Regions from separate parts of the Lysinibacillus sp. NPDC059133 genome, predicted to be linked through region 2. Evidence: riboswitches for the same ligand, from Rfam matches in the RefSeq annotation. Region 2 holds a riboswitch; each other region holds the start of a gene.
The links. Region 2 has a riboswitch for thiamine pyrophosphate ahead of ACFXN8_RS03955 (ABC transporter substrate-binding protein). Riboswitches for the same ligand answer to the same signal wherever they lie in the genome.

Region 1: it holds a riboswitch for thiamine pyrophosphate, as region 2 does, so the genes downstream of both, thiW (energy coupling factor transporter S component ThiW) here and ACFXN8_RS03955 (ABC transporter substrate-binding protein) in region 2, are expected to answer to the same signal.
Region 3: it holds a riboswitch for thiamine pyrophosphate, as region 2 does, so the genes downstream of both, thiT (energy-coupled thiamine transporter ThiT) here and ACFXN8_RS03955 (ABC transporter substrate-binding protein) in region 2, are expected to answer to the same signal.

What each region holds. Positions count from the first base shown of each region.
Region 1 covers NZ_JBHZDH010000034.1:21,897-25,583, forward strand. The annotation lists gene ACFXN8_RS17020 (ketosteroid isomerase family protein) at 1-296, shown strand, start outside; gene ACFXN8_RS17025 (EVE domain-containing protein) at 312-791, shown strand; gene thiW (energy coupling factor transporter S component ThiW) at 859-1,359, opposite strand; TPP riboswitch at 1,461-1,568, opposite strand; gene ACFXN8_RS17035 (MFS transporter) at 1,636-2,832, opposite strand; gene ACFXN8_RS17040 (ABC transporter substrate-binding protein) at 3,055-3,687, opposite strand, start outside.
Region 2 covers NZ_JBHZDH010000004.1:126,742-130,428, forward strand. The annotation lists gene ACFXN8_RS03945 (ABC transporter permease) at 1-517, opposite strand, end outside; gene ACFXN8_RS03950 (thiamine-binding protein) at 517-807, opposite strand; gene ACFXN8_RS03955 (ABC transporter substrate-binding protein) at 809-1,804, opposite strand; TPP riboswitch at 1,979-2,089, opposite strand; gene parC (DNA topoisomerase IV subunit A) at 2,262-3,687, opposite strand, start outside.
Region 3 covers NZ_JBHZDH010000021.1:28,226-31,912, forward strand. The annotation lists gene ACFXN8_RS13030 (AAA family ATPase) at 1-566, shown strand, start outside; gene ACFXN8_RS13035 (magnetosome magnetite crystal formation protein family) at 773-1,105, opposite strand; TPP riboswitch at 1,231-1,338, shown strand; gene thiT (energy-coupled thiamine transporter ThiT) at 1,468-2,028, shown strand; gene ACFXN8_RS13045 (hypothetical protein) at 2,067-2,264, shown strand; gene ACFXN8_RS13050 (hypothetical protein) at 2,514-2,897, opposite strand; gene ACFXN8_RS13055 (helix-turn-helix transcriptional regulator) at 2,890-3,099, opposite strand.

The sequences.
Region 1 (3,687 bases), on a different contig from region 2:
ATTTAAGAAGAGCACAAGAAGAGGGCCAAGATTTATCCGATATGTATGCAGATCATGGGGAATTGAAAAATTTTAAAGGTCAAACTTTTAAAGGGAAAAAAGAAATACAGAACTTTTACATGTCACCTATGCCGAAAGGCTTTAAATTAACGATCCAAAATATTGAAGGCGATGATATAGAATGTAGCGCAATTGTTTCAACAACTTGGGATGGTTTACCAAACCCAGTGATTCTGGAAGAGAAGCTGATTCTTGAAAATGAAAAAATAAAATCATTTATGATGAATCCAAAATAAAAGGAGAAGGTAGCTATGTCATTAAATCCTAATAAAAATCCTCTTCCTACGCCTGAAAGAGACACGAAATATTGGATTGGAGTAGTATCTCTTAATCATGTTCAAAAAGGGGTTGAGGGAGGATTCGGCCAGTTATGTCATGGTAAAGAGAGACCTTTGAAACGAATGCAAAAAGGAGATTGGATCATTTATTATTCTCCTAAAAACAGTCTAGATGGTAACGAGCCTGTAAGAGCATTTACCGCAATTGGAAGGATAAAGGACGAGCGAATATACGAGTTCCAAATGGCAGAAAATTTTATTCCTTTTAGAAGAGATATAGACTTTTATAAAGAAGCAAAGGCTGTACCAATAAAAAGGATCTTAGATTATTTAGAATTTGTAGAAGATACATCGAAATATGGCTATAAATTCAGGTTTGGTCATTTTGAAATAAGTAAAAAAGATTTTTTATTAATTGCTCATGAAATGGGATTACCATTGAAGTATGAATGAATTTAGTTGGAACAAAAAAACGTTACTTTTTTAATTAATTATCATTAAGAAGTAACGTTTTTTAATATTATTTAAGCAGAGTGTGTAGGTTAGTTACAAATACAGTCTTACGCAAATTGCTAGCAATGACAATGCCTAACATAGCACCAATAGTACTTGAGGTTAAAAAGGCTGGCATGAAAAATAAAGAAGCAACGGATGTTCCCATTACTAAATGCGCGTAAGGTACTGCAATGAGAGAGGCAATAATACCTGTTCCAAACATTTCACCGACACCTGTTAGCCATTGCTTGCAGCTGTATTTATAGGCAAGAGCTGCACATAAAGCACCAATGACACTGCCAGGTATAGCTAATAATGAGCCTGTGCCTGTTAAAATACGAATAATAGCTGTGACAAAGGCGACCATAACAGTAGGCACTGGTCCAAGAATGATAGCGCCAATAACATTTATAGCATGCTGTACAGGATAGGCACGCGCAATTCCCGTTGGTATGGATACGAAGGTAGAACCTGCTACGGCAATTGCTACTAATAAGGCCATGATTGTTAATTTTCGAATTGACATAATCTCCACTCCTTTTTAGTATTTTAGTGAATTGCTGATAAACCAGACAAAAAAGCCGCTTCCTTAAAACAATAGGAAGCGGCCTTGCATTTAATAGTAAAAAGCAAGTGTCGACACTTCCCTCCGCTAGTGTGAACTAGATCAGGTTCAAAGGGTCCGTATATGATAATATACGTCTCAGCCTTTTAAAGACTCCCCTAGTGGTAATTAATAGAACTTTTGGTTTTTCACATATTAATGTAGCATACTACTAAAAATAGTCAATAACTTTTCAGACTATTTTGTATCAGGATGCATAAGATGTGGTGCTTTTTTCATTGTCCAAATAAGGGCAAGGAAGAAACAAGCCATTAAAATAATAGACCCGAATATATAAGGACTGTTCATATTCCAATCGAATAATATACCTGCTAAAGCTGGACCAATCATATTACCAAGACTCATATAAGCATTGTTTAGACCAGCTGCATAGCCCTGTTCATTCTCAGCAAGCTTTGAAATCAATGTGTTGACAGCTGGGCGAATCAATGTCGTAGCTGTAGAGAAGATTGTCGCTACAATTAAAATAAGTGCAAAACCAGATGCGAATAATATTAAGAAAATCGAAACGGCTGCAATAAATAAATTGACTAACACTACTTTCATTTCGCCGAAGCGATTAAACAGCGGTGTAATAACAAACATCTGTACAACAACACCAAAAGCGCCGCCCATAACTAAAATAATAGCGATATCAGTAGGTGTGTAATTAAACTTCTCTGTCACAAATAATGATAATGTTGTTTGGAAGTTAGCAATCCCAAAAGAGAATACAAGCATGATGATTAGCATGACAAAATAAGGCATTCGGACTGAACGGGCCATCTGTTTTGCAAGATTATCCTGCTTCTGCGCTTTTTTCGCAGTGTTCGGTTTTGTAGCAGGTAATAAAAAGAACGATAAAATAGCTGCTAAGATAGCTGCACATCCAGCAGTATAGAATGGAAAATGCAAACTAACTTTTGAGAGGAATCCACCGATACCTGGTCCGATCATGAAACCCAAGGACATTGCTGCCCCTAGCATACCCATACCTTTTCCTCGTTCCTCATACGTTGTGACATCTGCTACAAAAGCCATTATAGGAGGAGCTACAAATGCAGAACCAAGACCACCTAAAAAGCGTGCCAAGAAGAGCATCCATACATCTGTAGAAAGCCCGAAACCAATTTGTGCAAGTCCTGTTACGATAAGACCGAAAATAATGAGATTTTTTCGACCGTATTGATCCGAAAGATTCCCAGCGATTGGAGAAAATACGAATTGTGCAAAGGCGAACGTTGCAATCAACATACCAAGTACTTGTCCTGCAGCACCAAATAGTTTTAAATAATCAGGCATGACAGGAATAATAATTCCGATACTCCCCATTGCGATAAACATATTAAACATTAAAATATACAAAGCCGCCTTGTTAGACTTCTGCTGGGTCATCGAATACCCCTTTCTTTAATCAAATATACTACAGTCTACCACAAGGTTTGTACGTTTACTATTGACTATAAGTCTGAGATTCACTAGTAAAGTTATAGGGATTCTTTTATTTAACATAAATACGACCTGCTAGTTTTCCACAGAAGTTTACCTCCAGCTAAACGAAAAAAGCTGTTCTCAACGTTTGTAACGTGAGAACAGCTATAAGTGGGTTAAAATGGTTTATCGAATACTCATTTTAAATTCTAAAAACAGCTCATTGTATTTGCCTAAGTAATCAGGGCCTAAGTTCGTATAAACTTCCAATGTTTTACGTTGTTCTTCTGAAGGATAGAAGCGCTGATCAGTTACAACTTCCTTATCCATTAACTTCATCGCTGCAGTATTAGGGGTAGAGTAGCCTACATAATCAGCGTTTTTAGCACCTGATTCAGCTTTTAGCATAAAATTAATGAAGGCATGTGCACCGTCTATATTTTTTGACGTTTTTGGGATCACCATATTGTCAAACCATAAGTTTGAGCCTTCCTTTGGTACAGCAAAGTCTAAATCTTCATTTTCCGATAACATGTCAGCTGCTTGACCAGACCAAGTGAGTGCTACAGTAGCTTCATTATTAACCATCAGCGGTGTAATTTCATCTCCAATAATGGCTTTAACATTTGGCGCTAATGTGATTAGTTTATCAGTAGCTTTACGTAGCTCCTGGTTATTTAAAGAGTTGAGTGAGTAGCCAAGACTGTTTAAGCCCATGCCAATTACCTCACGTGCACCGTCTACTAAAAAGACTTTACGTTTTAATGAAGGATCCCATAAGTCCTTCCAAGATGAGAAGTCTAGGTTTCCAACGAGCTT
Region 2 (3,687 bases):
GATACGCATAAGGCCATTCAAGCTTCCAAAAGGTTTGTGCTTTCGTTGCACCAATCATCTCAAAATAATGCTTCAGCTCAGGCGAAGTTTGACGAAAGCCATCCATTGCCGAAATAACAATAGGGAAAAAGCACACAAGACAAATAATAATGAGCTTTGGCAATAAACCGAAGCCAAACCAAATGATTAATAACGGTGCTAGGACAAGTATAGGGATATTCTGCGACATAATGAGAATAGGATAAAATAGCTCCCTGACAAACGTAAAACGATGTAATAGCACAGCAACCGTTAGCCCAAATGATATCCCGATGGCAAGACCTAGAAGTGCTAATTGAACAGTCGCTAAAGCATGTGGCACAAACGTCTCATACGATTGAAAACCTTCTTTCAAAATGGCACTCGGTGCAGGCAAAAGCCAATGTGGAGTATCAGCAAAACGGACAATTAGTTCCCATATGAATAAGAGGAAGGCGATAAAAATTATCGTCCTTCCTTGTTTGAAAGCTTGCTTCATCACTGGTATTTCTCCGTCAATGTACCCATTGTAATACCAGATGGCTGATATAAAATTTTCACTTGCGTGATGACATTGATCGCGCCCAGCTCAATCATCTTGTCATTCATTTTTTCAATGATTTGTAGCAAAATCGATAGTTCACCCTCCATTGTCGTTTCTAGTGGGTGAACTTCATATTTAACTCCTGAAGCGTCGATAACCGCAATCGCTGCATCGACATATGGGATCACATCCTCATATTTTTCAGTTTTCGGTATAATTTGTACACTTATTAATGAGTTTGCCATATTACTTTGTCTCCTTTTTCGGTAAAAAGTCGTTTGTAAATGCTTGTTCTGCGTTAAATTCGCCCTCTAAAACTTTGTTGTCGGCCATCCATTTCGCGTAATTTTCCCAGACAGCTAGCTTTTGCTCGCCCCATTGTGCAGCGTCGTCTTGATACTTATCTGCTAGCCATTCCTGACTTTTATGCACAAGGTTCTTATCTAAATCAGGTACCGCTTCTAGTAAAATATCAGCTGCTTCATTTGGATGATTTATCGCATATTCATAGCCCTTTGCTGCAGCAGCGACAAATGCTTTGACCGTCTCAGGATCATCCTTAATCATTTTTTCATTTGTAGCAAGTACAGGTGTGTAATAATCTAACTGCTCGCTATAATCTGTTAAATAAAGCATGTTTAGCTTTTCGCCACGAAGTTCTGCTTCAATACCTGTCCATGCATAATAAATCCACGCAAAATCAATATCTTTTTTCATCATTGTGAAGAAATCTAAATCACCAGCATTGACGATATCTAACTTATTAATATCCGCATTTTTTGTTTGCATAAGTGATTGTAGTACAGCCTTTTCAAGTGGTGCACCCCAGCCACCGTATGTTTTACCTTCAAAATCCTTTGGTGACGAAATCCCTTTCGATGCAATAGATGCGAAGCCAGAAGTATTATGTTGAATAATCGCTGCAATCGATACTAAAGGTACATCCTGCACACGAGCCTGTGTAATTCCTTCCTGATAGCTTACGCCAAACTGAGCCTTCCCAGATGCCACAAGCTGATCTGCACCGGTTTCGCCAGGTAATAAAATATCAACATCTAAGCCCTGATCCTTAAAGTAGCCAAGCTTTTCCGCTACATATAAACCGGTATGATTTGTATTCGGTGTCCAATCAAGAACGACTGATACTTTTGTTAACCCTTTAGCATCCTTTTTAGCCTCTTTTTCGCTACAACCCACTAATGTTAAAAGTGCAGCCATCAGGATCAATAACCATTTTTTCATGTTGAATCCTCCAAGTAAGTAGTGTGAAAGTGTTCATGAATGAATGTCTTTACCAGCAGAAACCGTTCACGGTCTGTTTACACGTAAGGTATGTGCATGCAACAAAAGTCTGAAAACATAAAAAAACGCCCAGGATTCCTCCCAGACGTTTTACAATCAGTATCAAAAACTTTCTTTTTTTGAATAGATGTTCCCTACGCTGGTACGAGCCAAATCAGGTTCAAAGGGTCAGCGTCTATCGGACACAATCTCAGCTGGCAACTACCAGCCCCCCTACATTCTTTCCATATGAACTTTTCGTGATTATTATACCCATATCTATCACGAAATGACAAGTGGCTGTTTACCGATAGCGCTGAATTATTATTAAACAGCCACACCAAAGCACAAAGCTGATTGGTTTCAATTTACTAAAAAAAGCCCAGCTCTCAAAAGGAGCTGGGCTAGAAAACTAATTTTACTTTTCTTCTTTTTTGACCGTGAACACATGTGAAATGGCACCGTCAGCAGCTATATCTACTTTAAAGGAGCCGTTGGAGTGTCGATCTGCTCGCGTTAATGCTTGTACGTCAAGAATCTCTTGCACGCCTTTTTCCGTCTCGATCGTTAGCTGTTCCCCACCAGTTACCTTAACTACAGCCACGATACGATGTGGGTTCGCTTTTAACTCTGTTAATACTTTTAAGCCGCGTTTTGCACGACTAGCCAGCTCTACCTCGGCTACATTCATTTTCTTCACCGCACCGCGCTGCGTGACAATCGCCACATAGGCCGTGTCATTTGGCGGTAAAACATTGATACCGACTAATGCTTCTCCGTCTTTCAGCGTAATCCCTTTGACGCCGCCCGTTTTCACACCCGTTACTGGTAATTCCTCCATTGGGAAACGAATAGCATAGGCAGTATCTGTCGTTAACATTAGTTCTACCTCGTCCGTCACGATACCTGCAAAAATCATTTCATCTCCCGACTTGACATTCATCGTTTTTATCGGTTTCGAATAGCGTGTTACAGCATAATCTGCTACAGATGAGCGTTTAATTTGTCCATCTTTCGTAGCCGTTAAAATATACGTATTAGCCTGTTCGAATGTCTCAAAACCGTATACAGCAATAATAGATTCATCTTCTCCGGTCGGCACAATACTTGAAATATGCTGACCAAGATCCTTCCAACGAATATCTGGTAGCTCATGGACAGGCTGATAAATATAATTGCCTCGGTTTGTGAATAGCAATAGATGATGCTGCGTATTTAAATTTTCTTCATATAACAAATAATCGGAATCCTTCATCGCAAAATCCTGACCATTCGAAGCTGCATGTGAACGTGTAGATGTACGCTTAATATAGCCATCCTTTGTGACAGTCACTACGACCTCTTCACTTGGGACAAGGACATCTAACGTAATTTTGATTTCTTCAATTTCTTGTTCGATTTTTGAACGACGTGGCTCTGCAAAGCGCTTTTTAATGTCAAGTAGTTCCTGTTTAATAACACGTACAAGCTTTGCTTCACTATTAAGAATACCTTCAAGCTTGGCGATCAGTTTATTTAGTTCATCCTGTTCATGGCGAAGCTCTGTAATATCTGTATTCGTTAATCGGTATAATTGCAAGCTAACGATTGCCTCTGATTGCACTTCTGTAAAGTCAAATTTCACCTGTAAATTCGTTTTCGCATCTCGTTTATCATTAGACGAACGAATCGTTGCAATAACTTCATCTAAAATAGAAAGCGCCTTTATCAAGCCATCAACGATATGCGAACGATCTTTAGCTCTTTGTAAATCATAAATGGAGCGGTTCGTCACAACTTCCTTTTGATGGACAATATAAGAATCCAGTAACAATGGCAATGTCATCATTGTCGGACGACGATTA
Region 3 (3,687 bases), on a different contig from region 2:
TACGCTTACTTGAAAAAGAAGCGGGACAAGTTAAGGAACTTTATGCAATGTTAAATGGACAAAATGCGAAAAAACTGTCCTTTGAACGTTATATTCAAATCAATTATTTAGATAAAATTACAGAGGCAGCGAATGTCCGGCTTTATCATTTATCTAATGGTCAATTTGAGCTCCGACGTTCAGATCGATTAGAAAAGCATGCTAAGCAAAGTGGGCTTGGGCTAGATGTGTATGATGCCTATACGGATCAATTACGAGATGTGAAAACATTATCAGGGGGAGAAAAGTTTAATGCGTCTTTAAGTCTTGCCCTTGGTATGGCAGATGTCATTCAAAGTTTTCAAGGTAATATCCGCATTGAAACAATGTTTATTGATGAGGGCTTTGGTTCTCTCGATGAAGAAGCGTTAAATAAGGCGATTGATACGCTTATTGATTTACAGGATTCCGGACGCATGATTGGCGTCATTTCACACGTTGCAGAGTTAAAAGCTACAATGCCTGCAGTGTTGCATGTTGAAAAAACAATGAACGGTCATAGTCAAACATATTTTGAAGTGAAATAAAAAAGAGGCGTATTTCCGTTGTATGGGAAATACGCCTTTTATCACTTTTTAGTTACGTTAGGATTTGCTCCTTTTTTTACAGCGATTACTTTTTTTACAATTGGAATAACGATAGGTGCTAATTTAACGGCGGTTTTGACAACTTTAGATACTTTCACAAAATAACAGCTCCTTTTAGTACTATCTGTCCAAGGTTGAATGAAAACTTATCGGATAACGCGAACAGCTTGAATAATATTCCAAATGACGATACCTATTGAAACAAGAATGTAAATTGCGAATGAACCTAACCAAATGATAAGAAAATTACTGCTACCTGAATCTGGTTCAAAAGTGTTGAATGATAAAGTTGAGAAAATAAAGACTGCAAAAAATATAATTCCAAACGCTACTGGGATTAAATGTGATATTAGTGCTCGAATAGAGTGACTCTTTACGTCGCTATCTTTTGTAACAAAGTAAACGACTAATGGCACAATAAAGGGTGCGAATAAAATACTGAGATAACTAAAGGCAGATAAAATTTTTTGGTTCTCCATAGTTGTACCTCCTTTTTTAATATTTACGCATGAAAAACAGCAAAGTTTCAAAAAATTAATGTAGAAGAGGTTGTAATCGTTACAGTGTTTGCGTACAATGAGGTTGTTCAACAAAATTAAGATGTAACGACCACAAGGGGAGCTGATGATGTCAGCTGAGACTGGGCACGAAATGCCTTGACTCTTTGAACCTGTAAGTTAACGCTTGCGTAGGGATGTGGATAGAAACCGACACTTTGACGATGTGAGGCTCTGTCCTGGCATCGTTTTTTTATCTTTATGACGCCAGACAGGGACATATTTGCTCACTGATTTCTATTCCTGTTCTTGTATCCTACATCGGAACAAAGGAGAGAATAATGATGGACAATAAAAAACTTTTAATGCTTGTGGAGATTGCGATATTCGCAGCGATTGGTCTTGTGCTTGATCAGGTTTCCTTTAAAGTATGGGCACAAGGAGGCTCTGTTAGTCTAGTGATGGTGCCAATAATTTTAATAGCATTCCGCTGGGGCCTTATTCCAGGCATGACAACAGGTTTACTCATTGGTGTTATGCAAACAATGTTTGGTGCCTATATTATACATTGGCTTCAAGGAACACTTGATTATGGTGTTGCCTTTACAGTAGTAGGCTTGGCGGCCGTTGTGCGTGGACCAGTGCTTGAGGCTGCAAAAGATTTAAACAAAAAGAAAATGGCGCTTTATATTATTTTAGGAACTGTATTAGCGGGCTTTTTACGTTATGCAGCACATACTATTGGAGGCGCCGTATTTTTCGCAGAATATGCTGGCGATCAAAACGCATGGATTTATTCAATTATCTATAATGGAACATATATGCTACCAGCAACGATTTTAACAGCGATTGTCGGTGTTCTGTTATTTACGGCAGCCCCTCAATTAATGCAACGAAAATCATAACTATTTTGCCCTTCACACGAGTGGAGGGTTTTATTTTATTGTTAGAAATTGAGAAAGTGAAGAAAGGGATTCAACAATTAAGTGAATCAGAAGCTAAAGCCCTTTTATTAATTACGTATGAAAAATTGGATACTGCAATAAATGGAAGTGGCGACGATGAATTTATCCAACAAACGGCAAGAGATTTATATGATTTTTATTTAAAGATTTCAAAGAGTGAAGAATTGAAAAAATAAGAAATCTTTATTGGCTACGAGGGCTTTAGTTCAATAAGAATCAAACAACTTTATTAATGATTTTTAAGTACAAACACCTTTTAAATGTATAGAAATTCATCAACTTTAAAGAGCCTTATTACACTAGATGTAGCAAGGCTCTTATAAAACAATGTTCATAAGAAAAGCCACAAAACGTTGATTTCACAACGTTCGTTTCTAAACTTTCATTTGGGAACGTTATTTGTATGTTTTTGTATAGATTAATCATTAAATCAGTTTCGAATAAATAACCATTGTTAATGGGATTGATGTAACCATAATACAAAATAAAATAGTTAAAACTTGTGTGGCACTTAAAGTGTTAGGTTCTAGTGCTCCAACTATTAGAAATAGAATTGTAATTGCCGCAAATAACGTAAAATAATTTGCTGTCATACTCTTGCCTATAATTTCTTTTGTACGCTCATCTTTTGGATATAAATGTGGTGATAAATATGCCATCATTAATGCACTTGTTCCTAAGAAAAAACACATAATGGCTTCTGAAAATTGACCATTTACAATATCTGAGTAATTTAGATAAATCCCCATTGGAATCATAATAATAGCTAAAAATAAGAATGCCAACTGATTTTTACGTGCTTTATTCATTCAAAATCCCCCCCTCATATATAAATATATCTTCAATCTTACAGTTGAAAATTTCTGCTAATTTAAAGGCTAAAATAATAGACGGGTTATATTTCTCTTTTTCAAGTGAAATGATGGTTTGTCTAGAAACAGAAAGTTTTTCTGCTAATTGGTCCTGCGTCATATTATGTTGAGCTCGTAAAACCTTAATATTATTTTTGATAGTAAAGCCCCCTTTAATGTAAAGTTAGTTTTACTTTAAGTAAAGTTTACTTTACATTCTTATGAAAAACAAGTTCCAAAAGCGTCGTTTGGTAACAATTCTTTCCTTAACGTTGTAAATCCGAATAAATCTGACGAGACCCCAATAAATAGTTAAGCTTTTATAAATTTGATGACTAATGGCTAAGTAAAAACCCCCCCGACAAATTCAATAAATTGAATTTTTGTCGGGGGGTTAATTAGTCTTCTTAAGAAAACTAATACCCTAATTAACTAGCGCATTTAGCTGAACACCAACCAACCGAAAAAGCGCAAGTATAACAGCCTAAACATCCAATAATTGTAGCGCAAGAACAACAAGAACAACAAGAACAACAAGAACAACAAGAACAAGTATAGCTGTATTCGCGATATCACAAATTTTACGCTCAAAGTAAAATTTTAGACATCCTTAAAGGTTTACTTAAGCTTTTGAGGAAGGTATCATTCTCTGCGCGAAAGCGAAGCGTCAGAGACAAAGTGACCAGCCGGAACGGAAATCAACCTCACGTTATGGTGATGAGCCTGTTTTCAGCACTTTACACTCTAT